3 regions of the Variovorax sp. Soil_C_17 genome follow, and region 3 is predicted to be linked to each of the others. Evidence: predicted binding sites of a transcription regulator. Region 3 holds the regulator's gene; each other region holds the start of a gene.
What was found. The regulator LexA, encoded in region 3, represses DNA repair genes until DNA is damaged. The targets are predictions, from matches to a motif close to ACTGTATNNNNATACAGT.
Positions count from the first base shown of each region.

Region 1 (10,425 bases), on a different contig from region 3:
GTGACGTGGCGGCGCATGTGGAGCCACATCGTCGAATGCCGCGCCTGCGATGGGCCGGGCCTGCCGCAGGTGCCCAGCGGCATCTGGACGCCGGGCTGGTGCCTGGCGCGCATCGATGTCGAGCGCGTGCGCGGCGTCTGCGGGTGCGATCCAGAGCGCCGGCGGGCGCTGCGCGAACGCATCGACGAGTGCCTGCGCCATGCGAAAGCGGCATTTCCGGCAACGACATTGGGCTTGTAAGCCAATGCCGCGAATCGCGGCGCAATGGGCTTTCTGGTCAGGGTAGAGGTCTAGAATTTTTTCTTCGAGACCTTCATCCAAAGGAGCCCTGTAATGAGAAAGTCCGTCCTGCTCGCCTCGTTGGTCGCTGCGGTTGCCCTTGCCGCGTGCGGCAAGAAAGAGGAGTCCGCGCCGGCCGTCGTGACCCCGCCGCCTGCCGCCGTCACGCCGGCACCCGCTCCAGCCCCCGCACCGGCGCCCGCACCCGACACTTCGGCGACGACGACGCCGCCCCCGTCGCCCGGCGCTTCTTCGGCACTGGATGCAGCGAATGCCGCCACCGAGGCCGCCAAGAAGAAGGAAGAAGCACCCAAGCAGTGATGCTGCACGGCAGCTTCCGCGAAAGGCCGCCTTCGGGCGGCCTTTCCGTTGGTACGCACAGCATTTGAGGCGAGCGCCGCATGGGAGGGGTGAGGGGTGCTCCCTATACCGATGCCCGGAGGTCGAGCCAGGCCGACCCTTCCGAGGCGTTGGCCGTCAGCATCTCGTGCTCGCTCGCCCCCAGCGCCTCGGCCATCGCGCGGCGCACGAGTTCGGGCCGGTTGTTCTGCTCGCTGAGGTGGGCGCCCAGCACGTGATGCAAACCGCCGTGGTGCAGTGCCCGCGCGATCGCCGCCGCAGCGGCGTTGGACAGGTGGCCGTAGTTGCCGCCCACGCGCAGCTTCAGGAAGGGCGGGTAGGCCGAGCGGGCCAGCAACTCGCTGTCGTGGTTGAACTCGAGCAGCAAGGCGTCCAGTCCCCACAGCCGCGACAGCACATGCGGCGTCGCGTGCCCGAGGTCGGTCAGGATGCCGAGGTGGCGTGCGCCGTCGCTGCAGCGCAGTTGCAGCGGCTCGCGCGCATCGTGCGGCACGGTGAAGGGCTGGACCAGGATGTCGCCCACTTCGATGTCGATGCCATCCCGCGCAAGCCGCAGGCGCCCTTCGAAGTCGTGCCCGCCGGCGGCGAGCCAGGTGCCCTCGCTCATCCAGACGGGAATGCGCTCGCGCTTCGACAGAGCACGGGCGCAGCCGATGTGGTCGCCGTGCTCGTGCGTGATGAAGACGGCGTCGATGTCGCTGGCTGTGAGGCCGGCGCGCGCCAGGCGCGCATCCAGGTGCTTGAGCCCGAAGCCGCAGTCGATCAGCAGCCTCGAACGGCGCCCGCCGCTGGTCGCCTCGACCAGCGTGGCATTGCCGGTGCTGCCGCTGCCCAGGCTGCGGAAGCGCAGCATGCGGGGCCCGGCTTACTTGAGATCGTCCGCGATGACCTGGACGATGCGCTGGGCATTGGCCGAGGTTTCGGCGGCGCCGCTGTCGTTCTGCACCGACACCGTGCTCGATTCGCCCGTTCCCTTGACCAGGATGCGGAACTTGAGCGGCGCCTCGGCCTTGCTCGAGCTGAACATCTTGGCGAAGAAGCCCGGCTCCTTCTTGTCCGGGTTCGGCGGCACGTAGCGCACGAAGTACACGCCGGCGGCGCGGTCGCGGTCCTCGACGGTGAAGCCGGTGCGGTCCAGCGCCAGGCCGACGCGGCGCCAGGCGCGATCGAAGCTCTCGTTGATCTGCACGACGGGCTGGCCGCCGACATTGGAAACGCTCGCCGTCTTGGCCGGCGCACTGGTCTGCGCGACGAGCTTCGACTGCTCTTGCGAGACGCCCAGCTTCACCATCAGGCGGCGCAGGAATTCGGTCTCGAGTTCGGGGTCGCTGGGGCGCGGCTGCCAGACGGTCTGGTCCTGGCGCGTATTGGTGTAGACCTCCTGCATCCCGCGATGGCTCACGAAGATCTCGGTGGAGCCGTTGGCGCCGCGCTCGATGCGCGTGCGGAAGCGGTCGAGCTCGCCGGTGGAGTAGATCGCGTCGACCAGCTTGCCCAGCGTGCCGCGGATCACGTCCTGCGGCAGCTTGGCGCGGTTCTCTGCCCAGTCGGTTTCCATGATGCCGAGGTTGCGCTGCTCGGTGGTCAGCAGGAAGCCGCTCTCCTGCCAGAAGTCCTTGATCGGGTCCCAGAGCTGCTCGGGCGAGCGATTGACCACGATCCAGCGCTGCGTGCCCGTGCGCTCCATGCGCACGTCGCCGAGATTGGCGACCGCCGTCGGAATGCCGGGCGCGTTGGCCACGCCGGCCTGATAGGCATTGGCCGAGACCGCGTTGCCGGGCACCGCGTAGCGGTTCTCGCGCGACAGCTGGGTGAGGTCGGGCGGCACCTCCAGCGTCGGGGCCTTGCCGGCGCTCTTGTAGTCGATCTTGTCGCTCTCGAGGACCGAGCAGGCGGCGAGGCTGGCAACCAGGGCCAGCAGTGCGAATCGCGAAAGGGTTTTCACTCGTCTTCTTCCTAGTGTGGAATGTTTAGCGCTGTGTCTGAGCGCCGGCCCCGCAAAAAGGTTGCCGGGCTTCGTGTACGGCAGGTAAAGATGGAATCAGTTCTTGAGGAGACCGCTGGCGCGCAGCGCGGATTCGACCACCGGCCGGCTGGCCTCGCCGAGCTCGGTGAGCGGCAGCCGGAGCGCGCCGCCGCAAAGGCCCAGCCGTGCCATCGCCCACTTCAGGGGAATGGGATTGGGCTCCACGAACAGATGGCGGTGCAGCGGCATCAGCTCGAACTGGATCTGCATCGCGCGCTTGGCATCGCCGGCGATGGCCGCCACGCACAGCTCGTGCATCTTGCGCGGTGCCACGTTGGCCGTGACGCTGATGTTGCCTTGGCCGCCGCACAGCATCAGCGCGACGGCGGTCGGGTCGTCGCCGGAGTACACGGCGAAGTGCTTGGGGACTTCCTTGATCAGCCACTGGGCTCGCTCGATGTTGCCCGTGGCCTCCTTGATGCCGACGATGCCGGGCACTTGTGCCAGGCGCAGCACGGTGTCGTGCGCCATATCGGCCACCGTGCGGCCGGGCACGTTGTAGAGCACGATGGGCAGGTCGCCCACGGCCTCGGCGATGGCCTTGAAGTGCCGGTACTGGCCTTCCTGCGTCGGCTTGTTGTAGTAGGGCACCACCTGCAGCTGCGAATCGGCGCCCACGCCCTTGGCGAATTTCGCGAGCTCGATCGCCTCTTGCGTCGAATTGGCGCCGCAGCCGGCCATCACGGGCACGCGGCCCCGGGCCTGCTCGACGGAAACCCGGATGATCTCGCAATGCTCCTCGACGTTCACCGTCGGCGACTCGCCGGTGGTGCCGACCACGCCCAGACAATCGGTGCCTTCGTCGATGTGCCAGTCGATCAGCCGGCGCAAGGCGGGATAGTCGACGCTGCCGTCGTCATGCATCGGCGTGACGAGCGCGACGATGCTGCCTGTCAATTGCTCCAAGGGGGTCTCTTTGTCGGTTGCGGAAAGGCAGCCATTCTACTGACTGGCCCGGAAGGCCCCTCAGAGGGGGTAGCGCATTGGTTTTCCAGCCGAAAGCTCGGGCGGTTCACGGACGGCGGCGATCCGCTGCACGAAGCGCTCCGGCTCGGCCACGAATCCGTCCTCGTACGCCACCACCCGAAGGCCCGCGCAGGCTGCCAGCAGCTCGCCGGGCTGCAGCAGGAAATCGGGGCGCGAGGGCTTGCCGACGGTCTCGTTGCCGGCTGCGAAGGTTTCGTAGAGCAGCACACCGCCCGGCGCGACGGCCGCCACGATGTCGGGCAGGCGCGCGCGCCACAGGTAGTTGGTCACCACCACCGCGCCGAAGACCTGGCCGGCGAAGGGCCAGGGGCCGTCCTCGATGTCGGCCCGCAGGGCCGTGCCGAAGCGCGCCGAAGCGGCGACCGCCTCCGGTGCGCGGTCGACCCCGGTCACCGGGTGCCCGCGCTGCGCGAACCAGCCCATGTGGCGGCCTGCGCCGCAGGCGACGTCCAGCACGGTGGCGCCGGGAGCGAGCAGGTGCGACCAGCGCACGACCCAGGGGGAGGGGGAGAGATCGTGGCTCACTCAGAAGCAGGCCCAGATCTGGTCGACCAGCGCCACGAGCAACGCGGGGCGGGTGTAGAGGCCGAACACGCCCAGCAGCACCAGCACCGCTGCGGTCAGCCAGCCGGCGTGCACGAGGCGATGGCGGATGCCCGGGCGCATGGCGGTTCAGGCCGGCTGAGGGGCCGGCCGGCGCACGATCGCGCCTTCCTTGACCGGCAGGTTGACCAGCGCCGCGAACACGCCCAGCGCGATCGCGAGGTACCAGACGATGCCGTAGCTGCCGGTGCTGTCGTAGAGATAGCCGCCCAGCCAGACGCCGAGGAAGGAGCCGACCTGGTGGCTGAGGAACACGAAGCCGCCCAGCATCGAGAGATGCGCCACGCCGAAGATCTGGGCCACGATGCCGCTGGTGAGCGGCACGGTCGACAGCCACAGGAAGCCCATCACGCTCGCGAAGACGTACACCGACAGCGGCGTGATCGGCGCCGCCAGGAAGATCGCGATGGCCGCCGCGCGGCTGAAGTAGATCGCGGCCAGCAGCTTGCGCTTGGCCAGCCGTGCCCCGAGCGAGCCCGCGACATAGGTGCCGAACACATTGAACAGGCCGACCAGCGCCAGCGCATAGCTCGCCACTTCGGGCGAGAGCCCCTTGTCGCGCAGGTAGCTCGGCATGTGAACGCCGATGAAGGCCAACTGGAAGCCGCAGACGAAATAGCCCGCCATCAACAGCACGAAGCTGGGGTACTTGAAGGCCTCGCCCACGGCCTGGAGGATGGTCTGGTCGCGGTGGGCGACGGCGGCATGGCCGACACGCGGCTCGCGCAGGCCGAAGGCGAGCGGCACGATCAGCAGCACCATCAGCGCCAGCACCAGCAGGGCCGTATGCCAGCCGAAGCCCGCGATCAGCTGGCCTTCCACCGGCACCATCAGGAACTGCCCGAAGGAGCCGGCGGCGGCCGCCACGCCCATGGCCCAGGATCGCCGCTCCACCGGGATCTGCCGGCCGATCACGCCGTAGATCACCGCGTAGGTGGTGCCGGCCTGGGCCGCGCCGATCAGCACGCCGGCCGTCAGCGCGAACATGAGCGGCGTGGGCGACAGCGCCATGCCCGCCAGGCCGATCGCGTAGAGCACGGCGCCCGCCACCAGCACGCGGAAGGCGCCCAGCTTGTCGGCCAGCATGCCGGCGAACACGCCGATCACGCCCCAGGAGAGGTTCTGGATGGCGATTGCCAGCGAGAAGCTCTGGCGCGTCCAGCCCTGCTCCTGCGTGATGGGCTGCAGCCACAGCCCGAAGCCGTGGCGGATCCCCATCGAGAGGGTGACGATCATCGCGCCGCAGAACAGGACCTGCTTGAGCGACAGTGACTGGGATTGAGCGCGCATCCGGCGACTTTAGCCAAAAGCGAAAGGCCGCACCGGCCACGGCCGCGACACGCATTGTTGATATTTACGTGCGGCGTTGATGCGGCCTGCGCATCGGCGCCGCTCTGTATGTCCATCCAGGTATTCGGCAGGCCCACGCATACAATCCACCCCCATGGCGACCCTCAGCAAGACTCCCCCGGCCTATTCGGAAGGCTCGATCCGCGTCCTCAAGGGCCTGGAGCCCGTCAAGCAGCGTCCGGGCATGTACACCCGCACCGACAACCCGCTGCACATCATCCAGGAAGTGCTGGACAACGCCGCCGACGAGGCGCTGGCCGGCTACGGCAAGAAGATCAAGGTCACGCTCCACACCGACGCCTCGGTCAGCATCGAGGACGACGGCCGCGGCATCCCCTTCGGCCTGCATCCCGAGGAGAAGGCGCCGGTGGTCGAGCTGGTCTTCACCCGCCTGCACGCGGGCGGCAAGTTCGACAAGGGCGCCGGCGGCGCCTACAGCTTCTCGGGCGGCCTGCACGGCGTGGGCGTGTCGGTGACCAATGCGCTGTCGAAGCGGCTCGAGGTGCAGTCCTTCCGCGAAGGCTCGGCGGCGAGCATCGCGTTCGCGGCCGGCGACGTGGCCGAGCCGCTCCAGGTCCGTTCGATCGAGAGCGGCGAGCGCCGGCAGGGCACCACGGTGCGCGCCTGGCCCGACCCGAAATACTTCGAATCCGGCGTGCTGCCGGTCAACGAGCTCACCCACCTGCTGCGCAGCAAGGCGGTGCTGATGCCCGGCGTGACCGTCACGCTGGTGGTCGAGAAGACCAAGGAGACCCAGCAGTGGCTCTACAAGGGCGGCCTGCGTGACTACCTCATGCAGACGCTCAACGCCGACCCGGTGATCCCGCTGTTCGAAGGTGCCGGCCATGCCGACAAGAACGCCGACAACTTCGCCGAAGGCGAGGGGGCCGAGTGGTGCGTGGCCTTCACCGAAGAGGGCCAGCCGGTGCGCGAGAGCTACGTCAACCTGATTCCCACCAGTGCCGGCGGCACGCATGAAAGCGGCTTGCGCGACGGCCTGTTCAACGCCGTCAAGAGCTTCGTCGAGCTGCATTCGCTCCTGCCCAAGGGCGTGAAGCTCTTGCCCGAAGACGTGTTCGCGCGGGCCTCCTACGTGCTCTCGGCCAAGGTGCTCGACCCGCAGTTCCAGGGCCAGATCAAGGAACGCCTCAATTCGCGCGACGCGGTGCGGCTGGTCTCCAGCTTCGTGCGGCCGGCGCTGGAGCTGTGGCTCAACCAGCACGTCGACTATGGCCGCAAGCTGGCCGAGCTGGCCATCAAGGCCGCGCAGACGCGCCAGCGCGCCGGCCAGAAGGTCGAGAAGCGCAAGGGCTCCGGCGTGGCCGTGCTGCCCGGCAAGCTGACCGACTGCGAGAGCAAGGACACGGCCCACAACGAGGTCTTCCTGGTCGAGGGCGATTCGGCCGGCGGCAGCGCCAAGATGGGCCGCGACAAGGAAAGCCAGGCCATCCTGCCGCTGCGCGGCAAGGTGCTCAACACCTGGGAAGTGGAGCGCGACCGGCTGTTCGCCAACACCGAGATCCACGACATCTCGGTCGCCATCGGCGTCGACCCGCACGGGCCGGACGACTCGCCCGACCTCTCCGGCCTGCGCTACGGCAAGATCTGCATCCTGTCCGACGCCGACGTGGACGGCTCGCACATCCAGGTGCTGCTGCTCACGCTCTTCTTCCGCCACTTCCCCAAGCTCATCGACACCGGCAACGTGTACGTGGCCAAGCCGCCGCTGTTTCGCGTCGACGCGCCGGCGCGCGGCAAGAAGCCGGCCTCCAAGGTGTATGCGCTCGACGAAGGCGAGCTCACCGCCATCCTCGACAAGCTGCGCAAGGACGGCGTGCGCGAGGGCGCCTGGACCATCAGCCGCTTCAAGGGGCTGGGCGAGATGAGCGCCGAGCAGCTCTGGGAGACCACCCTCAACCCCGACACGCGCCGCCTGCTGCAGGTGCGCCTGGGCCGCTTCGACCTGCTGGGCACGCAGGGCGAGATCACCAAGCTGATGGGCAAGGGCGAGGCCGCGGCGCGGCGCGAGTTGATGGAGCTGCGCGGCGACGACGTCGAAGTCGACGTCTGAGAAGACGCCCGAGCTCTCAGGCCATGAAGGCCGCCGGCACGGGGGCCTCCCCGAGCGCTTGGCGCAGCACCGCCCAGTGCATCGCCTCGTCGCCCAGGATGCTGGCCGCAGCCTTGGAGAGCGCGCGGTCGTCGAACAGCGGCACCGCGCCCAGGTAGGCGCTGACGGCGCCTTGCTCCAGCCTGGCGGCAAAGCGCAGAACATCCGCTTGCGACTTCAGCTGCGCCGTCGGAAAGTCGTACTTGCTCTTGGCGCTCACGGCCTTGCCGCCGAGCTTTTCGACCGTGGCCGCGAGCAGCGCGGCATGCGCCCGGTGGTGGCCCTGGAAGGTCACTGCGAGGTCGAGCACCGGCTTGTCGAGCAGCTTGCTTTCGGCGCCGACCTGGTAGGCCGCGATGGCCTCGTACTCCGAGCCGAGCGCCGTGTTGAGGATCTGCACGTCGCCGGGTCCGTCGCTCCCGGCCTTGGCCGCAAGCGCGTCCTGCCCCGCAAGCAGCGCGATCGCCGTTCCTGAGAGCAGGAGGCCGGAACGGCCGAGGAAGAGGCGTCGCGCCGCGACGGGCGTGGGCATCCGAAGGAAGGACATGGAAGTCTCCTTGAAAAGGGTGGAGGGTGGATGGAAAGGATCAGGCGTGCCGGCCCGGCGGTGCCCCGCCGATGACGGCCATCACGCCCGCGACGATGCGGTCGCAGCGTGCGCCGGCGAAGGAGAAGGCGTCGCCGATCGCGACATCGATCTCGCGCGACAGGGCCTCGCGCAGCAAGCCGCGCGCACGGAAGAAGCGGCTGCGCACGGTGGCTTCGGGAATGTCCAGCGCTGCAGCCACTTCCTCGATGCTCATGTCCTCGACCGCGCGAAGCACGAAGACCGTGCGAAACACCTCGGGCAGCGCATCGATGCCCGCCTCGATCAGCTTGCGCGTCTCGCCGCGCATCGCGTGGCCCTCCGGTTGCTCTGCAGACTCCGTGTGCATCGACGTTTCCTCCTGGACACCGGCCGTTTCGGCGGCCATGTCCAAAGCGATGACCTGCGCGCTTGCACGCCGCCGCAGCCGCCCGAGGGCTTCGTTGGCCACGATGCGCACCAGCCAGGTCGACAGCCGCGCCTCGGCACGGAAGGTGCCGAGCGAGCGCCAGGCTCGCAGGTAGGCCTCCTGCAGGGCGTCCTGCGCCTCGTCGTCGTCCTTCAGGATGCTGCGGCCAGTGCGGAACAGCAGCCGGTTGTGGCGCCGCATGATCTGCTGGAACGCGAGCGCGTCGCCTTGCGCTGCGCGCGCCGCGAGCTCGGCGTCGCTCAATTGGGTGAATTCATCCGTCCCGTGAAGTTCATCGAGCGTGTGCATGGTTCGTCCTGTTGCCCATTGGATGGATGGGGCTGTCATCCTGTTCCCGCATGGGAATCGGCGGGCGTCGGCGACAATGCGCCCGGCGATGAATTCCCGACACGCTTCCGGCCGCTGGTGGCGGCTCCCGCTCCTGCTGCTGGCCCTGTGCGCATGGCTGCCGCTTGCGCACGCATCCGACATCTTCGGCTATGTCGACGACAAGGGCGTGGCCCACTTCGCCTCCGAAAAGATCGACGAGCGCTACCAGCTCTTCTTCCGCGGCGGCCAGGCCTTCGATACGGCCCAGGGCGTCGGCCCGCTGGCCCGCGGTCGCGCGGGCCGCATCGATGGCCAGGTGCCCCGCGCGTCGCAGTCGCTGCTCGCCCTGTTCGAGGCATCCCCCAGCTACAAGCCCGCGCAGAAGGCGCTGCGCGAAGCGGCGCAGCGCCACGACATCGACTACGAGCTGCTGCAGGCCCTGGTCGCGACCGAATCGGGCTTCGATGCGCAGGCCGTCTCGCCCAAGGGCGCGATGGGCCTGATGCAGCTGATGCCGGCCACCGCGCAGCGCTATGGCGTCGGGGCCGACAAGCGCGGCTCGATCGAGAAGAAGCTTTTCGATCCGCACATCAACATCGCCGCCGGCGCGCGCTACCTGCGCGACCTGATCGCGATGTTCCCCGGCAACATCGAGCTCGCGCTCGCGGCCTACAACGCAGGCGAGGGCGCGGTGCAGCGCGCGGGCAACAAGATCCCCAACTACCGCGAGACGCAGAACTACGTGAAGACGGTGCTGCAGCTCTATGCCTATCTGAAGCCCTCCGTGGCCACGGGCCGCGGCAACGCGCCGGGCCGCGTGCGCATGGAGCTGGCGGCACCGCGCGGCGGGGCGCTGGGGCGTGGGAACATGCCTTCGCCATCGGGTGCGATGCCCGTGTTGTCGGCGCTGGCCGAGGCACCGCAGGCGACCGAAGCGGATGCAAATGCTGCGCCGCTGAAGCTGTCGGATCGGATCTCGAAAAAGCCATAGGAGCGCCCGCCATGTGGCGCCGACCAGGGGCCCGACTGCGGCCCTCAGGCACCGCCTGAGGCGGGGTTTGCGACTTCCGCATTTCCCGCGGCCGTGGCTTTGGTGAGACTGGGCACATGCCCAAGCCATCTTTTTTTCCTGTGGGATTCCTGCGTAGCGGCCGGAGGCGCACATGAGCGCGCTGGCCCCGGAGAGCGCCGCCATCTGGGCGGCCATCGCTGCCGTCTTCATCCTGGCCGGCATGGTCAAGGGCGTCATCGGGCTCGGTCTCCCCACGCTGTCGATGGCGCTGCTGGCCGTGTGGATGTCGCCGGCCGCGGCCGCGGCGCTGCTGATCGTTCCTTCGCTGGTGACCAATGTGTGGCAGCTGCAGCCCTGGCGCGGACTGGGCCGC
Region 1 covers NZ_JBDGIT010000002.1:408,333-418,757, forward strand. The annotation lists gene AC3A6Y_RS10585 (hypothetical protein) at 1-240, shown strand, start outside; gene AC3A6Y_RS10590 (hypothetical protein) at 334-600, shown strand; gene AC3A6Y_RS10595 (MBL fold metallo-hydrolase) at 704-1,492, opposite strand; gene bamC (NlpB/DapX family lipoprotein) at 1,505-2,584, opposite strand; gene dapA (4-hydroxy-tetrahydrodipicolinate synthase) at 2,681-3,571, opposite strand; gene AC3A6Y_RS10610 (class I SAM-dependent methyltransferase) at 3,632-4,177, opposite strand; gene AC3A6Y_RS10615 (hypothetical protein) at 4,178-4,318, opposite strand; gene AC3A6Y_RS10620 (MFS transporter) at 4,325-5,545, opposite strand; gene AC3A6Y_RS10625 (DNA topoisomerase IV subunit B) at 5,700-7,676, shown strand; gene AC3A6Y_RS10630 (ferritin-like domain-containing protein) at 7,693-8,262, opposite strand; gene AC3A6Y_RS10635 (RNA polymerase sigma factor) at 8,303-9,019, opposite strand; gene AC3A6Y_RS10640 (lytic transglycosylase domain-containing protein) at 9,108-10,031, shown strand; gene AC3A6Y_RS10645 (sulfite exporter TauE/SafE family protein) at 10,204-10,425, shown strand, end outside.
Region 1: the regulator LexA is predicted to act here: its motif matches at 5,649-5,666, upstream of AC3A6Y_RS10625 (DNA topoisomerase IV subunit B).

Region 2 (10,425 bases), on a different contig from region 3:
GCAAGTACAAGTTCCGCCTGTTCCAGGGGGCGCCGGTGCAGTTCAAGGGCCAGCACATGCTCAACCTGGTGCTGGGGCTGCTGACCATCGGGCTCGGGCTGGTGTACATGTTCACCGAGAGCTGGACGGCTTTCTTCCTGATGCTGCTGCTGGCCTTCGTGATGGGCGTGCTGATCATCATCCCGATCGGCGGGGCGGACATGCCGGTGGTGGTGTCGATGCTCAACAGCTACTCGGGCTGGGCGGCCGCGGGCATCGGCTTCAGCCTGAACAACGCGATGCTGATCGTGGCCGGCTCGCTGGTGGGCTCCTCGGGTGCGATCCTGAGCTACATCATGTGCAAGGCGATGAACCGCTCCTTCTTCAACGTGATCCTGGGCGGCTTCGGCGGCGACACGGCCGCGGCCACGGGCGGGGCCAAGGAGCAGCGGCCGGTCAAGAGCGGCAGCGCGGACGATGCGGCCTATATGCTGAGCAATGCCGACACCGTGATCATCGTGCCGGGCTACGGCCTGGCGGTGGCGCGGGCCCAGCACGCGGTCAACGAGCTGGCCGAGAAGCTCACGCACAAGGGCGTGACGGTGAAGTACGCGATCCACCCGGTGGCCGGGCGCATGCCGGGACACATGAACGTGCTGCTGGCCGAGGCCGAGGTGCCTTACGACCAGGTGTTCGAGATGGAAGACATCAACGGCGAGTTCGCGCAGGCCGACGTGGCGATCATCCTGGGTGCCAACGACGTGGTGAACCCCGCGGCGCTCACCAAGGGCACGCCGATCTACGGCATGCCGATCCTGGAGGCCTACAAGGCCAAGACGGTGATCGTGAACAAGCGCTCGATGGCTGCGGGTTATGCCGGACTGGACAACGAGCTGTTCTACATGGACAAGACCATGATGGTCTTCGGCGACGCCAAGAAGGTGGTCGAGGACATGGGGAAGGCGATCGAGTAAAGAAGGTGGGCGCCACCAGCGCCCGCCGCCCGGTGCCATCGAGGCCGGGCGGCGTTTTCGTAAGCAGAAACCAGAATTCGTTCGAGGAGACAGATCCATGACAGACCGCCCCTGGCTCAGCAGCTACCCGCAAGGCGTGCCGGCCGACATCGACGCTTCGCGCTATGCCTCGCTGGTCCAGCTCATGGAGGAGAGTTTCTCCCGGTTCGCCGACCGCACCGCCTACAGCTTCATGGGCAAGGACATGGGCTACGCCGAGGTCGACAAGCTGAGCCGCGCCTTCGCCGGCTACCTTCAGGGCCTGGGGCTGTCCAAGGGCGACCGCGTGGCGGTCATGATGCCCAACTGCCTGCAATACCCGATCGCGGTCTGCGGCATCCTGCGTGCCGGGCTGATCCTGGTCAACGTGAATCCGCTGTACACGCCGCGCGAGCTGGAGCACCAGCTCAAGGATTCGGGCTCCAGGGCCATCGTGATCATGGAGAACTTCGGCAACACGCTGCAGCGGTGCATCGCCGCCACGCCGGTCAAGCACGTGGTGCTGAGCGGCATGGGCGATCGCCTGGGCCTGCTGAAGGGCGCGCTGGTCAACTACGTGGTGCGCAACGTCAAGAAAATGGTGCCGGAGTACAGCCTGCCCGGCGCCGTGCGCTTCAACGACGCGCTGGACAAGGGGTCGGGGCGCAAGCTCCAGCCGCCGGCCATCGGGCCCGACGACGTCGCGGTGCTGCAGTACACCGGCGGCACCACCGGCGTCTCCAAGGGCGCGGTGCTGCTGCATCGCAACGTGATCGCCAACGTGCTGCAGTCCGAGGCCTGGAACGACCCCGTCATGCAGAAGGTGCCGGCCGGCGAGCAGCCCACCAGCGTGTGCGCGCTGCCGCTCTATCACATCTTCGCCTTCACGGTGAACATGATGCTGTCCATGCGCACCGGCGGCAAGCTGATCCTGATCCCGAATCCGCGCGACATCCCGGCCGTGCTGAAAGAGCTGTCGAAGCACACTTTCCACAGCTTCCCGGCGGTCAACACGCTCTTCAACGGGCTGGCCAATCACCCGGACTTCAACACCGTCAACTGGAAGAACCTCAAGGTCTCGGTCGGTGGCGGCATGGCAGTGCAGGGCGCGGTGGCCAAGTTGTGGCTCGACAAGACCGGCTGCCCGATCTGCGAGGGCTATGGCCTGTCGGAAACCTCGCCTTCGGCCACCTGCAACCCGACCACCAGCACCGCCTACACCGGCACCATCGGCGTGCCGCTGCCCAGCACCTACCTGAAGCTGCTGGACGACGACGGGCGCGAGGTGCCGGTCGGCCAGCCGGGCGAGATCGCGATCAAGGGCCCGCAGGTGATGGCCGGGTACTGGCAGCGTCCGGACGAGACCGCCAAGGTCATGACGGCCGACGGCTACTTCAAGTCCGGCGACGTGGGCATCGTCGACGAGCGGGGCTACTTCAAGATCGTGGACCGCAAGAAGGACATGATCCTGGTCTCGGGCTTCAACGTCTACCCGAACGAGGTCGAGGATGTGGTGGCGCAGGTGCCGGGCGTGCTCGAATGCGCGGCCGTCGGCGTCGCCGACGACAAGACCGGCGAGGCGGTCAAGCTGGTGATCGTCAAGAAAACTCCGGATCTCACCGAGGCCCAGGTCCGCGATTTCTGCCGCGCCAACCTCACCGGCTACAAGCAGCCCAAGGTGATCGAGTTCCGCACCGAACTGCCGAAGACGCCGGTCGGCAAGATCCTGCGTCGCGAACTGCGCGACAGCAAGAAGTAGCGGGGCATCCGCCATGGCGGCGCCGGTCGCGATCGTGGCTGCCATGCAGGAGGAGTTGGGCGCGCTGCTCGCAGCGATGCCCGACGAGAGGCGCGTGCGTGTCGCCGGCCGTGATTTCTGGGTCGGGCACCTTCAGGGGCAGACCGTGGTGGCCGTGCTGTCGCGCATCGGGAAGGTCGCGGCGGCCACCACCGCCACCGTGCTGCTGGAGCGCTTCGGCGTGCGCGCCATCGTCTTCACCGGCGTGGCCGGCGGGCTGGCGCCCGGCGTGCGGGTGGGCGACGTGGTGGTGGCGAGCCGGCTGCTGCAGCATGACCTGGACGCCTCGCCGATCTTTCCCCGTTACGAGGTGCCCCTGACCGGGCACGCGCGCTTCGCGACCGACACCGCCATCAGCGATGCGCTGGCGGCCGTGGCCGAAGGGCTGCTGGGCGATCCGGTCGCCTTGCTGGGCCGGCAGGTGGTCGACGACTTCGGGCTGCATGCGCCGCGCCTGCACCGCGGCCTGGTGGTCAGCGGCGATCGCTTCATCGCCCGGGCGGCCGACAGCGAGACACTGCGCCACGAGCTGCCCGATGCGCTGGCCTGCGAGATGGAAGGGGCCGCGGTGGCGCAGGTCTGCCACGACTTCCGCGTGCCCTTCGCTGCGGTGCGCACGATCTCGGACCGGGCCGACGACCAGGCCCATACCGACTTCATGCGCTTCGTCTCCGCGGTGGCAAGCCGCTACAGCCTGGCGCTGATGAACGGCTGGCTGGCCGGATTGCCTCGGGCGAGCGGGAACGAGCCTACTTGAGCCAGCCGCGCCGCCGGAAGTACCACATGGGCACCAGCGCGCTGGCGATCATGAGCACGATCGCGTAGGCGTAGCCATAGCCCCATTCCAGCTCGGGCATGAGCTTGAAGTTCATGCCGTAGACGCTCGCGATCAGCGTGGGCGGCAGCAGCGCCACGCTGGCCACCGAGAAGATCTTGATGGTCTTGTTCTGGTTGATGTTGATGAAACCGACGGTGGCATCCATCAGGAAGTTGATCTTGTCGAAAAGAAAGGCCGTGTGGTTGTCCAGCGACTCGATGTCGCGCAGGATCTGCCGCGCCTCCTCGAACTGATCGGCGTTGAGCATGCGGCTGCGCATCATGAAACTGACGGCGCGGCGCGTGTCCATCACATTGCGGCGGATGCGCCCGTTCAGGTCTTCCTGGCGGGCGATGGCAGCCAGCACCTCTCCGGCCAGCTCGTCGCTCACGTTGCCTTCCAGCACCTTCTTGCCCGCGACTTCCAGCTCGTCGTAGATGTTCTCCAGCGAGTCGGCCGAGTATTCGGCGTCGGCGTCGAAGAGCTTCAGCAGCACCTCCTTGGCGTCCTCGATCAGCCCTGGCGCGCGGCGGGCACGCATGCGCAGCAGGCGGAACACCGGCACGTCCTCGTCGTGGATCGAGAAGAGCACGCCGCGGCTTCTCAGCTCGACGTTGTGCTGGTTGAGGATGAAGGCCACGCGCACCGAGCGCGGGTTCTCGTCGTCGTCGATCAGGAAGTCGCTGCGCACATGCAGCTCGCCGTTGTCTTCCTCGTAGAAGCGGGCCGATTCCTCGATGTCCTCGTCCATCGCGTCCTCGGGGATGGACAGGCCGTAGTACTGCTTGATCCAGCGCTTTTCTTCCAGCGTGGGCGCCTCGAGGTCGACCCAGATCGGCTGGAATTGCGACAGTTCTTCGAGCGCCTCGATTTCTTCCTGGACGAGGCGCCCGTTGGCGAGCGTGAAGATGTTGAGCATGGCTCACTCCCGTGTGGTGCTTGTGGCGGTTGGCGAGGGTGGGGCGCTTTCAAATCCCTGGCCAACGACGCGTCACCGGGGAGTTGAAAGCTGCCGAGGCGGAACGGTTTCCATCCGAGTCTCCGGTTGCAGCGAGGCGCGATTATGTCACCGGCCTCTTGCATTTTCCTGATCGGATCTGGATGGATATCCAGTAAAGTGGCGGCCGATGCGTATCGCGATTCCCGTCCCCCTGCGCCCGGAAGAGCGTCTTGCCGCGGTGCTCGCCGAACTCAACGAGGCGCAGCGTGCGGCCGTCGAGCACGGAGCCGGCGAGGCGCAGGCGGACCCGCGGCCCTTGCTCGTGATCGCCGGCGCCGGCTCGGGCAAGACCAGCACGCTGGCGCACCGCGTGGCCCACCTGATCGCACGTGGCGCCGACCCGCAGCGCATCCTGCTCCTGACCTTCTCGCGCCGGGCGGCGCAAGAGATGGAGCGGCGCGCCGGCCAGGTCCTCGCGAAGGTGCTCGGGCTGCGCTCGGAGGCGCCGCCGGCGCTGCCCTGGGCCGGCACCTTCCATGGCGTCGGCGCCCGGCTGCTGCGCGAATACGCGGCGCAGATCGGGCTCGATGCCAGCTTCACCATTCACGACCGCGGGGATGCCGAGGACCTGATGGGCCTGGTGCGCAGCGACATCGGCCTGGCCGCCATGGAGCGCCGCTTTCCGCGCAAGGGGACCTGTCTCGCGATCTACTCGCGCGTCGTCAACGGCGGCGCGCCGCTCGCCGAGGTACTGGCGCAGGCCTTTCCGTGGTGCGCCGAATGGGAGGCCGAGCTCAAGCGCCTGTTCGGCGCCTATGTCGAGGCCAAGCAGGCGCAGCAGGTGCTCGATTACGACGACTTGCTCCTGTACTGGGCCGAGATGGTGGCGGAGCCCGCGCTCGCGGCACAGATCGGCGCGCGCTTCGACCACGTGCTGGTCGACGAGTACCAGGACACCAACCTGCTGCAGGCTGCCATCCTGCGCGCCCTCAAGCCGGACGGCCGCGGCCTCACCGTGGTGGGCGACGACGCCCAGGCCATCTACTCCTTTCGTGGCGCAACGGTGCGCAACATCCTCGACTTTCCGGGTCAGTTCACGCAGCCGGCGCGCATCGTCACGCTGGAGCGCAACTACCGCTCGACGCAGCCCATCCTCGACGTTTCCAACGCCGTGATCGCGGCGGCGGCGGAGCGCCATGCCAAGACCCTGTGGACCGACAAGCCCTCGGTGGGCCGGCCGCAGCTGGTGCTGGTGCCCGACGAGGCCCAGCAGGCCCGCTTCGTGGCCGAACGGGTGCTCGCGCATCGCGAGGGCGGGCTGGCGCTGAAATCGCAGGCGGTGCTGTTCCGCACATCGAGCCACAGCGCGGCGCTGGAGCTCGAGCTGGCGCGGCGGAACATCCCCTTCGTCAAGTACGGCGGCCTCAAGTTTCTTGAAGCCGCGCATGTGAAGGACCTGCTGGCGGTGCTGCGCTTCGCGCAGAACCCGCGCGGGCGCATGGCGGGATTTCGCGTGACGCAGCTGATCCCCGGCATCGGTCCTGCCACCTCGACGCGGCTGCTCGATGCGATGGCCCAGGCCGAAGATCCCGGCGCCGTCGTGCAGACCTTCCAGCCGCCCGCCACCGCGAAGGAGGAGTGGGCGCGCTTCGCGGCCATCTATGCGCAGCTGCGTGCGCCGGAACTCGCCTGGCCGGCCGACATGGAGCTCGCCCTGCGCTGGTACCTGCCGCACCTGGAGCGGCTTCACGACGATGCAGGCCTGCGCCGTGGCGATGTCGAGCAGCTGGCGCGGCTGGCCTCGGGCTATGCCTCGCGCGAGCGCTTCCTCACCGAGCTCACCCTCGATCCGCCCGAGGCCACCAGCGACCGGCCCGGCCCGCCCCTGCTCGACGAGGACTACCTCATCCTGTCCACCATCCATTCGGCCAAGGGGCAGGAATGGCGCTCGGTGCATGTGCTCAACGTGGTCGATGGCTGCATCCCCGCGGACGTGGCGCAGGGCGCGCAGGAGCTGGAGGAGGAGCGGCGCCTGCTCTACGTCGCCATGACCCGCGCGCGCGACCACCTGCACCTGATCGTGCCGCAGCGCTTCTACGTCACCCAGCAGGCGGTGCGCGGGGACCGGCATCTCTACGCCGGCCGCACGCGCTTCATCACGGCCGCCGAGGCCCGGGGCTTCGAGCAGCTCACCTGGCCGCCGCCGCCCGCACGCGCGCCTGCCGTGCCGCCCCCGGCGGCCGTCATCGATCTGCAAAAACGCCTGCGCGCCGCCTGGCGCTGAGCGCGGCGCGCGGTCTTTAGCACTACAAAAATGATAGCGGCCGGGCCATGACCCCGGGGCCGTCCGGGGGTTTGCGCCCAGAGGGATTGCAATTCGATGACAGCATGGGCATAGTGAACCGAAGCTCCCCCGTCTTCCTCTCCCTCTCTCTTTTCCTCTTCCTCGCTCCCTCTCCTTCTCTTCTCACTCCCATTGTTTTTCGCCGGCCAGGCTTCACCTCCATGAAGCAGGGTCTTTTTCCCCAACCGTCAGTTCCAGGAGGTCATTCATGAATTTGACGATCAGCGGTCATCACCTCGACGTCACCCCCGCGCTCCGCAATTACGTCACGAGCAAGTTGGACCGAATCACCCGCCATTTCGACCAGGTGGTCGATATCAAGGTGATCCTCACGGTGGAAAAGCAGAAGGAAAAGGAAGGGCGCCAACGGGCCGAATGCAATATTCACGTCAAGGGCAATGACATGTTCGCCGAGTCGAGCCACGCTGATCTCTACGCGGCCGTCGACCAGTTGGTCGACAAGCTCGACCGCCAGGTCGTGCGCCACAAGGAGTCCCTCAAGAACCACTTCCACGAAGCGCCGAAACGCGTGATGTAGTGCCACCTCGGGCAAACACTCTTGCGGGCCGCCTTGGGGCGGCCCTTTGCTTTTTGCCGGGCGGGTGCATAATCGCCCCCGCCCTGCCCCAACATGAACCGACTCGCGTCCATCCTGCCGCCCGCTCAAGTCCTCGTGAGCGTTGACGCCACCAGCAAGAAACGAGCTTTCGAAGAAGCGGGCTTGCTGTTTGAAAACCTGCATGGCCTCGGCCGCGCCCTCATCACCGACAGCCTGTTCGCCCGCGAACGCCTGGGCTCCACCGGTCTGGGGCACGGCGTGGCCATTCCGCATGGCCGCATCAAGGGCCTCAAGTCGCCGATGGCCGCGGTCTTCCAACTGGCCAATCCGATCGGCTTCGACGCCCCGGACGAACAGCCGGTGGTGCTGCTGATCTTCCTTCTGGTGCCCGAAGCGGCGACCCAGAAACACCTTGAAATACTTTCCGAGATCGCCGAACTGCTGAGCGATGCCGGCTTGCGCGAGCAGATCAAGTCGAGCAACGACGCCGCCCAGCTGCATGCCCTGATTGCAGGATGGCAATCGGCCCAGGTCGCTTGAAGCGCGCATTTCGTCGTCCGGGACCGTCTGGCGCATGAAGCCGACCGTCATCAGCGCCGACGCGATGTTCGAGGAGTTCCGCGGGTCGCTCCGCTGGGAGTGGCTCGCCGGCCTGGGCGCCTCGGAGCGCCAGTTCGACCCCGGCGTCATCAGCCGCGCCCAGTCGGCCGCAGACCTGGTCGGCTACCTCAACTACATCCATCCGTACCGGGTGCAGATCCTCGGCGCACGCGAGGTGGCCTACCTGACGCGCGGCTCGCCCGACGACTGCGTTCGGCGCATCGCCCGCATCGTGACCCTGGAACCTCCCATGCTGGTGCTGGCCGACGGCCAGACGGCGCCCGACGAGCTGCTGTCGATCTGCGAGCGGGCGCAGCTGCCCCTGTTCGCGACGCGGGAATCCTCCGCCTTCGTGATCGACCTGTTGCGCGCCTACCTGTCCAAGCATTTCGCCGAGCGCACCTCGATGCACGGCGTGTTCATGGACATCCTCGGCCTGGGCGTGATGATCACGGGCGAGTCGGGGCTGGGAAAAAGCGAGCTGGGCCTGGAGCTGATCTCGCGCGGCAACGGCCTGGTGGCCGACGATGCGGTCGACCTCTACCGCATCAACCAGGCCACGCTGGAAGGGCGCTGCCCCGAGCTGCTGCAGAACCTGCTGGAGGTGCGCGGCATCGGCTTGCTGGACATCCGGGCCATCTTCGGCGAGACGGCGGTGCGCCGGAAGATGCGCCTCAAGCTCATCGTGCACCTGGTGCGGCGCGACAGCTTCGAGCGCGACTACGAGCGCATGCCCTCGGCGCCGCTGACCCAGGACGTGCTGGGCATCCCGGTGCGCAAGGTGATCATCCAGGTGGTGGCCGGCCGCAACATCGCCGTGCTGGTGGAGGCGGCGGTGCGCAATTCGATCCTGCAGCTGCGGGGCATCGACACCTACGCCGATTTCGTGGCGCGCCACCACAAGGCGATGGAAGGCGCGCGGGAAGACGACTAGGCGACCGGGGCGTGGCTAACGCTTGCTTGCGCAGTTGGCGCACAGGCCGTACAGCGACATCGCGTGGTCCTGCAGGATCCAGCCCTTGTCCTTCGAGATCATCTGCTGGCGGCGTTCGATCTCGGGGTCGTAGAACTCTTCGACCTTGCCGCAGCCGGTGCACACCAGATGGTCGTGGTGGGTGCCTTCGTTGAGCTCGTAGACGGCCTTGCCGCTCTCGAAGTGGCTGCGCTCGAGGATGCCCGCCTGCTCGAACTGCGTCAGCACGCGGTACACCGTGGCCAGGCCGATGTCGGAATGCTCGTTGAGCAGCACCCGAAAAACGTCTTCCGCGGTCATGTGGCGCTGGCCGCCGTTCTGGAAGATCTCGAGGATCTTCAGGCGCGGCAGCGTGGCCTTGAGGCCGGTGTTCTTGAGTTCGTCGATGTTGGCCATGATGGTTCCTGCGCCCGTCCCTGCGAGGGCCCACGGAGGGCCAGCCGCTACAATGGCCCGATCATATCGCTTGCCCTCCTGGCCCTTTTCCATGCCTGAGATTTCCCAAAGCCGCCTCTGGCTGCTCGCCGGCGCCGTCGCCGCGACGCTGAGCCTGGGGGCCTGCAGCAGCTTCACCGAGCGCTCGCGCACCGCGCTCAGCGCCATCACCCCCTACAAGGTCGAAGTGGTGCAGGGCAATTTCGTTTCGAAGGAGCAGGTCGAGCTGCTCAAGCCCGGCATGCCGCGCCAGCAGGTGCGCGAGATCCTCGGCACCTCGCTCCTGACCGACGTGTTCCATTCCAACCGCTGGGACTATGTCTTCACCATCCGGCGGCAGGGCGTGGAGCCCCAGCAGCGGCGCCTCACGCTGTTCTTCAACGGCGAGCTGCTCGACCGTTTCGAGGGCGACCCGATGCCCAGCGAGCAGGAATTCGTCGCCGCGGTCGATGCCCGCGGGCGCGCCGGCAAGGTGCCGGTGCTGGAAGCCACCGAAGACCAGCTCAAGAAATTCGAGCCGGGCAAGGACAAGGGCAAGGAGGCCGAAGCCGAGAGCTCCTCTGCGTCCCTGCCGCCGCTGCCCCCCAGCTATCCGCCGCTCGAAGCGACGCGCTAGCACGCCGATCCGCCGGCCGCACCGGCCGGCATCTCACGAAGATTCCCTCGCGTGACCGATTCCTCTTCTTCTTCCACGCCGGCGCTGCGCCGCATCGCCATTGCCGGCGCCTCCGGGCGCATGGGCCACATGTTGATCGAGGCGGTGCGCGAGGCCCAGGACTGCCGCCTGGCCGGTGCCCTCGACATTCCGGGCAGCCCGGCGCTCGGCAGCGATGCCGCCGCCTTCCTCGGCGCTGCCAGCGGCGTGCCCATCGTGTCCGACCTGCGCACCGGCCTGCAGGACGCGCAGGTCCTGATCGATTTCACCCGCCCCGAAGGCACGCTGGCGCATCTGGCGGTGTGCCGCGAGCTGGGCGTGCAGGCCGTGATC
Region 2 covers NZ_JBDGIT010000001.1:311,999-322,423, reverse strand. The annotation lists gene AC3A6Y_RS01480 (NAD(P)(+) transhydrogenase (Re/Si-specific) subunit beta) at 1-953, shown strand, start outside; gene AC3A6Y_RS01475 (long-chain-fatty-acid--CoA ligase) at 1,051-2,730, shown strand; gene AC3A6Y_RS01470 (5'-methylthioadenosine/adenosylhomocysteine nucleosidase) at 2,744-3,526, shown strand; gene corA (magnesium/cobalt transporter CorA) at 3,519-4,505, opposite strand; gene AC3A6Y_RS01460 (ATP-dependent helicase) at 4,714-6,810, shown strand; gene hpf (ribosome hibernation-promoting factor, HPF/YfiA family) at 7,079-7,408, shown strand; gene AC3A6Y_RS01450 (PTS sugar transporter subunit IIA) at 7,502-7,969, shown strand; gene hprK (HPr(Ser) kinase/phosphatase) at 8,004-8,963, shown strand; gene fur (ferric iron uptake transcriptional regulator) at 8,979-9,398, opposite strand; gene AC3A6Y_RS01435 (outer membrane protein assembly factor BamE) at 9,490-10,053, shown strand; gene dapB (4-hydroxy-tetrahydrodipicolinate reductase) at 10,138-10,425, shown strand, end outside.
Region 2: the regulator LexA is predicted to act here: its motif matches at 4,683-4,700, upstream of AC3A6Y_RS01460 (ATP-dependent helicase).

Region 3 (10,425 bases):
ATCACCCAGCGTGCCCTGACTGCCCTGACGAGCTGATCGACCCTCAGGCCGGGCTGGAGCGCAGCCCGTAGACCTTGCCGTCGACGAACAGGTACTCGACGCGCATCACCGCCTCGCCCTTTTCCTCCTTGAAGGTGAAGCCCACCGCCGAGACGGTGGTGCCGGGCTTGATCTCCGCGACCTTCCAGGCTTCCAAGCGCGTCAGTGGCGCGAGCTCGAGCTCCCACTGGCGATCCAGGCGGCGAGGCACCGTGGCCCGTGCGAGCAGGCCCGGCCCATCGACCGGTGCGCTCTGCGGCGGCAACGTCCGCTTCGCCAGGTCGACCGGCACCTTCAGCCCGGGCGGGATATCGATCAACAGTTCCGCATGCGGGTTCTGCCAGCGCGCGCTCGCCACCCGCCCCTCGAGGTAGATCGGACGGTCCTGATCGAAGCTGCTCCAGCCATGGTGCGCAAAAACGAGCGGGGTGGCCAGCGGCAAGGATGCAGCGGCGAAGACGATGCGGCGACGTTTCATCGGACAAGCTCCTTCTTCAGTACGCGATCCATCGGCCGCAGAACACGACGGCCAGCCAGATCGCAGTAGACATCAGCATTTGTACCCGCGCCAGCGCATCGAGTTTGCGCAGCGACCCGCGCGCATGGAACCACCCGGCGTTCAGGCCGGCGGCCAGCAGCAGGCCCATCTTGACCAGGAAGGCGCGGTTGGCCAGCAGCTCCGCCGGCTGGGTGGCGAACATCAGCGAACCGCTGGCGGCCGCGAGCCCGAAGCCGCCGATGGCGATCGAGAGCGACAGCCTCGCCATGGCTTGCACCGGCAAGGCGACAGCGCGCCCGAACACTCTCATTTCGAGGGCCACCAGGTTGCCGAGCAGCAGCGCGATGCCCACGATGTGCACCACCTCCAGCGCCGGGTAGACCCAGGCATGCGAGCGCAGGGCCTCGAACATGCCTTCAGCCGCCGGGCTGGGTCGCCAGCAGTTCCAACGCCAGCGCGATGCGCGCCTTCACCGGGGTCAGCGCGCCCGCATCGCGCAGCACAGCGCCAGGCGTGGGAAGAATGCGCCCCTGCATGCAGCGGGTGGCACGGACCACCGCAATGCCCGCCGCCTGTGCCCGCAGCGCGGCTGCTTCGAGCGATTCGTGCAGGGTGCCGTTGCCGGTGGCCGCCAGCACCAGGCCCTGCACCGGCTCCGCAGCACCTGGCTGTTGCTCCCGGATCAACACATCGACGATGCTGCCGCGCGCCTCTGCGTGGCTGAGCACGATCTCCACGCGGGGCCAGCGCTCGGCCTGCCGCATCAGCTCGAAGCAACGGCGGGCCGGCTCGGACGGCGAGGTCGGCCAGCTCCTGAGCTCGCGCAAGGCGCCCTCCTCCACATAAGCCACGGGTCCCGCATCGCCGGAATCGAAGGCGTCGATGCGGTAGGTATGCACCTTCTGCACATCGAAGGCGCTGTGTACCGTGCCCGCGCAGACCGCCACGACGCCCCGCGCACCCGGGCTCGCGGCAACGGCGACGGCATCGCGAACGTTCTGCGGGCCATCGGGCGTCAGCGCCGTGGCCGGCCGCATCGCGCAGGTGAGCACGACCGGCTTGGAAGGCGCCAGCACCGACTGAAGGAAGAAGGCGGTTTCCTCCAGCGTGTCGGTGCCGTGGGTGACGACCAGACCGGCGACATCGGGCTCGGCCAGCCAATGGGCGCAGCGTTCGGCCAGCCGGCGCCAGATCGAGAAGCTCATGTCCTTGCTGTCGACCTGCGCCACCTGCTCGGTCTGCAGCACGATGCCGGCGGGCGCGGCGATGCCCTCCAGCAGCTCGGTCACGCCCACCTGACCGGCGGTGTAGCCCACGTTGTCGCCCGCGCTGCCAGCGCGGCCCGCGATCGTGCCGCCCGTGCCCAGCACGATCACGCGTCGCCTGATTTCGCTGTCGTTGTCGGCCATGGCTTGCCAAAGCTCCCGAAACTGGTTAAAAATACAGGTACTGGATATGCAGCCAGTGCCGCAAGGAGTCGTCAATGCAGTTCGCCGCCAAGCTTACCGCCCGCCAGCAACAGATTCTGGACTTGATCCAAAGCGCCATCGCGCGCACCGGCGCGCCGCCCACGCGCGCCGAGATCGCCGCCGAACTGGGCTTCAAATCCGCCAATGCGGCCGAGGAACACCTCCAGGCCCTGGCGCGCAAGGGCGTCATCGAACTCGTGAGCGGCACGTCGCGCGGCATCCGCCTCAAGGGCGACGCACTGCGCTCGCTGAACGAATCGCGCAACAACCAGTTCTCGTTGTCGCTGCCCGGCATGGCACAGCTCGCCCTGCCGCTGATCGGCCGCGTGGCCGCGGGCTCGCCCATCCTGGCGCAGGAGCACGTGGACCAGACCTACTACGTCGAGAACACCCTGTTCCAGCGCCAGCCCGACTACCTGCTCAAGGTGCGCGGCATGTCCATGCGCGACGCCGGCATCATGGACGGCGACCTGCTTGCGGTGCAGGCCACCAAGGAAGCCCGCAACGGCCAGATCGTCGTGGCACGGCTGGGCGACGAGGTCACGGTCAAGCGCCTCAAGCGCAACAAGCAGGTTATCGAGCTGCACGCCGAGAACCCCGACTACCCCACCATCATCGTGCAGCCCGGCGAGCCTTTCGAGATCGAAGGCCTGGCTGTCGGCCTCATCCGCAACACGATGCTGATGTAGATCCGCACAAGGCGGCATGGGCGAAATCGGCCCTTGCCGTCCCACCGGCTACGACAGGTGGCGGGCGTATGGCCAAGGGCCATCACCCTGTCGCGGCCGATGACAGCAATCCTGCCTGTGTTCAATCTCTGACCTTCATGGAGTTCACATGGGAATCGCTCTGCTCAGCCTCGTCGACCTGTTCACACCCCTTCAATCGCTGGCCAGCCGCTGGATGCCGTCGCGCCGCCGCAGCGCCTCCGGCCTGCGCTACGTCGGCATCCGGCCCAGTTGCGCCGCGCGGCCTGCCGCGCCAACGTCTCACTTGTCCCACTTGTCCCACTTTTCAGCGCCGGCTCGGCCGCTGCGCGTGGTGCGCATGGTCGATGCGCAACCCAACGGCCCGGGCACGGGCCGGGTCGTGATCTCCGGCCGCATGGCCGATGTCTGCGCCGAGCTCGATCGGCTGGCCGCATTGGAGGCAGCCGGCGCAACGCCGTCGTCGGGCCGCCTGCATTGAGTACAGCGACCCACTGCCAGGCGCGCTGAGCGCCCGAGGCGCGGGCAGATCCGCGCAAACTTGCGCGGGCGCTCCGCGGGCAATTCCGCCGGCATTCCACACGGATTTCGCGAGCATGCCGCGGCCATATCCCAGAAGCGCCCTGCGCTTCTGGCGCACGGCACGCAGCCCCGCGGATGGTGCGAGGCACAATGGCACGCCATGAACATCGTGATCCTCGACGACTACCAGGACGCAGTGCGCAAGCTGCGCTGCGCCTCCAAGCTCGACGCGTATGCCGCCAAGGTCTACACCAACACCGTCAAGGGCATCGGGCAACTCTCGGTGCGGCTCAAGGACGCCGACGTGATCGTGCTGATCCGCGAACGCACCCAGATCTCGCGCCAGCTGATCGAAAAGCTTCCCAAGCTCAAGCTCATCTCGCAGACCGGGCGCGCCGGCCAGCACATCGACGTCAATGCCTGCACGGAGCACGGCGTGGCGGTCGCCGAGGGCTCGGGTTCGCCGCTTGCGCCGGCCGAACTCACCTGGGCGCTGATCATGGCGGCAATGCGCCGGCTGCCGCAGTACATCAGCAACCTCAAGCATGGCGCCTGGCAGCAGTCGGGCCTCAAATCCGCTTCCATGCCGGCCAACTTCGGGCTGGGTTCCGTGCTCAAGGGCAAGACGCTCTGCATCTGGGGCTATGGCCGCATCGGCCAACTGGTGGCGCGTTACGGGCAGGCCTTCGGCATGCAGGTCGTGATCTGGGGCCGCGAAGAAAGCTGTGCGCGCGCGCGCTCCGACGGCTTCCAGGTGGCGCCCAACCGCGAAGCCTTCTTCGCCGCAGCCGACGTGCTGTCCATCCACCTGCGGCTCACCGAGGAGACCCGCGGTCTGGTCACGCTCGAGGACCTCTCGCGCATGAAGCCCACCGCCCTCTTCGTCAACACCTCGCGCGCCGAGCTGATGGAGCAGGACGCGCTGCTCGCCGCGCTCAACCGCGGCCGGCCCGGACTGGCGGCCATCGACGTCTTCGAGAGCGAGCCGCCCCTGCAGGGCCACGCCCTGCTGCGGCTGGAAAACTGCATCTGCACGCCGCACATCGGCTACGTCGAACAGGACAGCTACGAGATGTACTTCGGCCAAGCCTTCGACAACGTCGTGAGCTTCATCAAGGGCAACCCCACCAACATCGTCAATCCGGGCGCGCTGCAGGTGCGACGTTGAAGCGCCCCGGCCTGCCGGCGTCCCTCTGGGCGCTGCTGGCAGGCAACTTCGTGATCGGCACCGGGATCATGGTGGTGCCCGGCACGCTCAACGAGCTCAGCACTTCGCTGCAGGTCAGCGCGGCCACGGCCGGCCAGTTGATCACTGCCGCGGCGGCGGTGGTGTGCTTCGGCGCACCCCTGCTGGCCGCCGTGGTCGCGGGCTGGGACCGGCGGGTGCTGTTGGCCTGCACCATGCTCTGGTACGCATCCGGCCACGTGGCCGCGACCTTGATGCCGAGCTTCGGCGGACTGCTGGCGGTTCGCATGCTGACCGTCATCTCGCCGGCCATCTTCACGCCCCAGGCCGCGGCCTGCGCCTCCCTGCTGGTCCCGCTGGAGCAGCGCGGCCGTGCCGTGACCTTCGTCTTTCTTGGCTGGTCCATGGCCTCGGTGCTCGGCCTGCCGCTGGGCACCTGGGTCGGGGGCCATTTCGGCTGGCGCACGGCCTTCATCGCGATCGCCGTGTTGTCGGTGCTGAGTGCGGTCTGGATCTGGCGCCAGTTGCCGACCGGCATCCGCCCGCCGGCACTGACGCGCGCCGCTTGGGCGCAGGTGCTCAGGAGTCCGCTGCTGATGGGCGTGGTGGCCGTCACCGCGCTGCAGGGCTCGGGCCAGTTCGTGCTGCTCAGCTATTTCGCTCCCGTGTTGCGCAACACCGTCGGCGCCGATGCCACCTCTCTCGGCCTCGTGTGGGCCTGGTTCGGCGTCTGCGGCCTGCTGGGCAACATGCTCGTGAGCAGAACCATCGACCGCGTGGGCGCGCCGCGCATGGTGCTCGTCACCACCTGCTTGATCGCGCTGAGCCTGTTGCTGTGGCCGCTCGGCGTCACGCTCGCCGGGCTGGCGCTGATCCTGGTGCCGTGGGGCCTGGGCTGCTTCGCCACCAACTCGGCGCAGCAGGCGCGTCTGGTGTCGATGGCGCCGGCGCTCGCGCCGGGCTCGGTCGCGCTCAACAGCTCCGGGATCTACGTGGGGCAGGCCGTGGGCGCCGCCGCCGGCGGCTGGCTGCTCGCCCACGACGCGATCGCCTGGATGAGCTGGGCCGGCTTCGCGATGCTGGTCTGCGCGCTGCTGCTGAGCCTGGCCGTCGACCGGTTCCAGGCCCGCAGCGCCGCCGTCAGCGCTTGACCGGCTTGGGCGCGATCTCGGCCTCGGTGTCCGGATCGAAGAGCTCGAAATCGATCACATTCGGATCGGACGAAGGCGCCGGCTTGGGCGTGTCGATGGGCGCGCGCATGGTCTCGAAGGCCGTCCGGTCGAAATCGGCCAGGTCCAGGCTGGCGCCGGGTTGGACACGCGCCGACTCGCGGCTCGGGACCGCCGGCGCCGGCGCGGGGCCGTCCGGAGCCAGCACGGTCTCGTGCCCCAGCGAGTCGTCGATCGCGCCGTAGATCGAGGCCGGCAGCATCGGCCCGTCCTCGAGCGGCTCGGGCGGACGCTCCGCTGCGAGGGGTGCGGGCGTGGTGGCCAGTGGCTCATGGCCGAAGGTGTCGACGAAGGAATGCGGCGTGACCGGCGCAGGGGGCGCGCTGTCCGGGTCGATCACCTCCTTGGCAACCGAATAGAGCAGCAGCAGTTCCTGGTAGGCGGCGAGGTCGAAAGCCTCGTCTTCTTCATTCACCCCGGGCTTGCGGAAGATCAGTTCCTCGATCAGTGCCAGGGTGCCGGGCGCAGGCCATTGCGATTCGATGCGCGCGAGCGCGCTGCGGTAGTGCTCCAGGCCCTTGCCCGTTTGATCGAACTGCTCGAACTTGGGCACGTAGGCATTGAAGGCACGCTCGAATTCGTCGGCCAGACGCGCATAGTCTTCCTTGCGTTCGAGCGAGTGGTAGATGCGCAGCAAGTCGAGGTAAGCCAGGGCGCTGGTGCCCGGACTGGTGGCGATGTGCTCGCGCAGTACCGCGATCGCCTGGTCGTGCTGGCCCAGCGAGAGGAAGAAGTCGGACTGCTGCTGGACATCGAACAGCTCTTCGGTGTTGACCGGCCGCAAGGGATGACCATCGGACGTGCGCGCGGAATGGGGCGGATGGGACTGGCCGAAGCCGCTGTCCTCCTCGGGCTCCAACCCCGCAAAGGTGGCTGCACCGAAGCTGGTGGCGTTCGCGCTGCGCCGCCGGGCGGGAGGCTCGACCTCTTCGTCGTCGAGCAACTTGCCCAAGGTGCCCGGACGGGTCGGCCCCTCGTCGCCCCTGGGCGCCGGCTCGCGCCACCAGGCGGACTCGGCCCGGCGCGCAGCAAGTCGCCAAAGAAGCAGGACGCCGATCAGCGCGAGCAGCAGCAGGCCGAGCAGGGCATAGACCAGCGGGTTGCGGTAACGCTCCTCACGCGCCTGCACGAGTTCGGTCCGCAGTTCGAGCAGCGCGCGCTGGTTCTGCGCCGTTTGCTCACGCAGCGCAGTCAACGTGGCCTCCAGCGACTGCATGCGCTGCGCTTCGCGCTGCGCCGCCTCGGGCTCGGTGTTGAGGGCTCGCCATTCTGCAGCGGCAGCGCTGCGGCGGGCCGGGTCCTCGGCAGCGGGGAGCGTCAGCTCGCGCGTGGCCTTGAGGCCGGGCTGCGCGACCGAGGCCGGCTCCATGGCCTCGAGTTGCAGGCGCGATCCGCTGGGCACGGCGGCCGCACGTGCCGGTGCCGGTGCCGGTGCCGGTGCCGGTGCCGGTGCCGGTGCCGGTGCTGGTGCTGGTGCCGGAGCGGCAGCAGCAGGCGCGCGCGGCGCAGCAGCACGCGGAGCTGCAGCCGGCGGCCGCACCGCCGGGGGCCGTTGTGCCGGTGCGCTTCGGCGCGGCGGCGGCGCCTCGGCAACTTGCGTGCCTGCACCGGACGCGGCAGCACCATCGCGCCGTGCGGATGCCCCGCCCTCGAAGCCGGCAGCGGAGCCCGCACCCGTCGCGCGCGAGGACGCGCGCTGAGGCTCGGCGGCAGGGCGCGGCATGGCGACGCTCGGCAAGGAGGCGGCCGTCGGAACATCGGCGAGCAGCACATAGCTGCGCGTGGAGCGCATTTCGCAACCGGCACGCACGTTGACGTTGACCACCGGCTCATCGATGGTGGTGCTGGAGCGGATGCGCATGCGCGAGTTGGCGGGGCTGGATCCAGGCTCGAGCGATATCGACAAGCTCCGATCCGGGATGCGCAGGTCGCCCTGCACCACCTCGGCTTCCAGGCACAGTGCGCCTGCGGTTTCGGCCTCGTCCAGCGAAAGCGGAACCACCAGGTCCAGGGGCTTGCCGATCCAGACAGCGCCCTGTGGCCGCCCGATCGTCAAGGCAGACGATTCAAGTGCTAACCCGAGTAGAAACAGGGCCGCAGCCAAACGTGGTGGTTGCAAAATGGGTAGAGCTAAAGAAGCAATCGAAAGTAGACACATTCTGGCACGCTCATAAGCGACGCCATTTTCACCGAGAGACAATTATCAAATGACTGTGCAGTTTTCCAATGTAGGGATCATCGGGGCTGGCGCGATGGGCCGCGGCATTGCCCAGATTGCCGCCCAGGCCGGCAGCCAGGTGCTGCTGCTCGACAGCTTCGAAGGTGCCGCCCATCGCGGTCGTGACGCCATCGTGGCCCAGTGGCAGAAGCTGCGAGAGAAAGGCAAGATCGACGAAGCACAGCACCACGCCTTGTCGGCACGCATCCATGCGGTCGACTCGACGCAGGCGCTCGCCGGCTGCGACCTCGTGATCGAGGCCGTGGTCGAGGACCTGGCGATCAAGCGCAAGCTGTTTCAAGAGCTCGAAGCGGTGGTCGCGCCCTCGGCCACGCTGGCGACCAACACCTCCTCGCTCTCGGTCACGGCGATCGCCGCCGCCATGGCGCAGCCTCAGCGCATGGCAGGCTTCCACTTCTTCAACCCGGTGCCCCTGATGAAGGTGGTCGAGGTCGTGGCCGGCTTCAAGACCGATGCCGAGGTGTGCCGCCGACTCGCTGCCTACGCCACGCAGATGGGCCACGCCGCCGTGCAGGCCAAGGACACCCCCGGCTTCATCGTCAACCATGCGGGACGGGGCTACGGTACCGAGGCGCTGCGCATCGCCGGCGAGGGGGTCGCGGACTTCGCCACCATCGACCGCATCCTCAAGGACCAGGCGGGCTTCCGCCTCGGGCCCTTCGAGCTGCTGGACCTGACGGCGCTCGATGTCTCCCATCCGGTGATGGAGTCGATCTACCGCCAGTACTACGAGGAGCCGCGCTATCGGCCCAGCGTGATCACGGCGCAGCGTCTCGCGGCCGGCGCGCTCGGGCGCAAGACCGGCGAAGGCTTCTACCGCTACGTCGACGGGGTCGCCCAGCAGGCGCCCGAGCCACCCACACCGGCGTTCGAGGGCAACCCGGCGGTCTGGGTCTCGCCGCGCGCGGCACGCCGGCCGGAGCTGCTGAAGCTGGTGCACACGCTGGGCGCGCAGCTCGAAAGCGGAGCGACGCCCTCCTCCGCCGCGCTGATCCTGGTTGCGCCGCTGGGCTTCGATGTCACCACCGTCGCCGCAGTCGAGCGGCTCGATGCTACGCGCACGGTCGGCATCGACCTGATGGTGGACGACGCCGCCACCAAACGCCGCGTGCTCGCCACCAATCCCGCAACGCGCAACGACGTGCGCGATGCCGCCCATGCCCTGTTCGCGCGCGACGGCAAGGCAGTGAGCGTGATCCGCGACAGCGGCGGCTTCGTCACGCAGCGCGTGATCGGCACCATCGTGAACATCGCGGCGGACATGTGCCAGCAGCAGGTCTGCTCGCCCGCCGACCTCGACCTGGCCGTGAAGCTGGGCCTGGGTTATCCGCAGGGCCCGCTCGCGATGGGCGACCTCTACGGCCCCACCAATGTGCTGGAAGTGCTGTTCAATCTGCAGACGGTGTATGGCGACCCGCGCTACCGCCCGAGTCCCTGGCTGCGCCGCCGCGGCGCGCTGGGCCTGAGCCTCACCCATCCCGAAGCGTAGGAGGGCATTCGAATGACAGCAGAATTGAAGAGCACGACCGAGGACGGCACCATGGTGCTCACGCTCTCGAACCCTTCGCAGCGCAACGCGCTGGGCCCCGAGATGTACGCCGCAGGCATCGAGGCGCTCAACGGCGCCGAGAACAGCGACGAAGTGCGCAGCGTGGTGCTCGTGGGCGAAGGCGCATGGTTCTGCGCCGGCGGCTCGCTGCAGCGCCTGTCGGCCAACCGCGAGCGCGAGCCCGCGGTGCAGGCCGAGAGCATCGAGGCGCTGCACAACTGGATCGACTCGATCCGCACTTTTCCCAAGCCGGTGATCGCCGCCGTCGAAGGCGCCGCGGCCGGTGCCGGCTTCTCGCTCGCAGCGGCCTGCGACTTCATCGTCGCGGCGCGCGACGCGGTGTTCGCCGCCTCCTACAGCACGGTCGCGCTCTCGCCGGACGGCGGGCTGAGCTGGCACCTTGGACGGTCCCTGCCGCGCCAGATCGCCAGCGAATGGCTGATGCTGGGCGGGCGCATCGACGCGGCTCGCCTGCACGCACTCGGCATGGTCAACGAGTTGAGCGAGAGCGGCCAGGCCCTGTCGGCGGCGCTCGCGCTCGCCAACCGCCTCAATGCGCGTGCGCCCAACTCGCTGGCCAGCATCAAGGAACTGCTCAGCGAGGCACCCGGCGCCACGCTCGCCTCGCAGCTGTCGCAGGAGCGCGATCATTTCGTGCGCAACCTGCACCACCCCAACGCCGGCATCGGCATCGCCGCCTTTCTCGCCAAGCAGACGCCGCGCTACGAATAGCCGCGTCGCTCGGGCGACAAGCCCGGGCCATTCAGTCACACACAGGACAGTTCATGGACGAGCCCATTCTTACCATCGAAGAACGAGAGGCGATCAATGGTGGTCGCTGGTTCTCTTCTCTTTCCCCATCCCTGCGTCACGACATTCTTCGATGCACCTTCGTCAAGCGCTACAAGGACGGCGACCTGATCTGCGCGCGCGGCGATCCGCCCGAGCAGTGGATCGCCTGCGCCAAGGGCGCGGTGCGCGTGAGT
Region 3 covers NZ_JBDGIT010000003.1:543,139-553,563, forward strand. The annotation lists gene adk (adenylate kinase) at 1-36, shown strand, start outside; gene AC3A6Y_RS17705 (DUF6152 family protein) at 44-517, opposite strand; gene AC3A6Y_RS17710 (hypothetical protein) at 534-950, opposite strand; gene AC3A6Y_RS17715 (asparaginase) at 955-1,947, opposite strand; gene lexA (transcriptional repressor LexA) at 2,022-2,696, shown strand; gene AC3A6Y_RS17725 (hypothetical protein) at 2,845-3,195, shown strand; gene AC3A6Y_RS17730 (D-2-hydroxyacid dehydrogenase family protein) at 3,397-4,404, shown strand; gene AC3A6Y_RS17735 (MFS transporter) at 4,401-5,573, shown strand; gene AC3A6Y_RS17740 (hypothetical protein) at 5,563-7,707, opposite strand; gene AC3A6Y_RS17745 (3-hydroxyacyl-CoA dehydrogenase) at 7,859-9,379, shown strand; gene AC3A6Y_RS17750 (oxepin-CoA hydrolase, alternative type) at 9,392-10,171, shown strand; gene AC3A6Y_RS17755 (Crp/Fnr family transcriptional regulator) at 10,225-10,425, shown strand, end outside.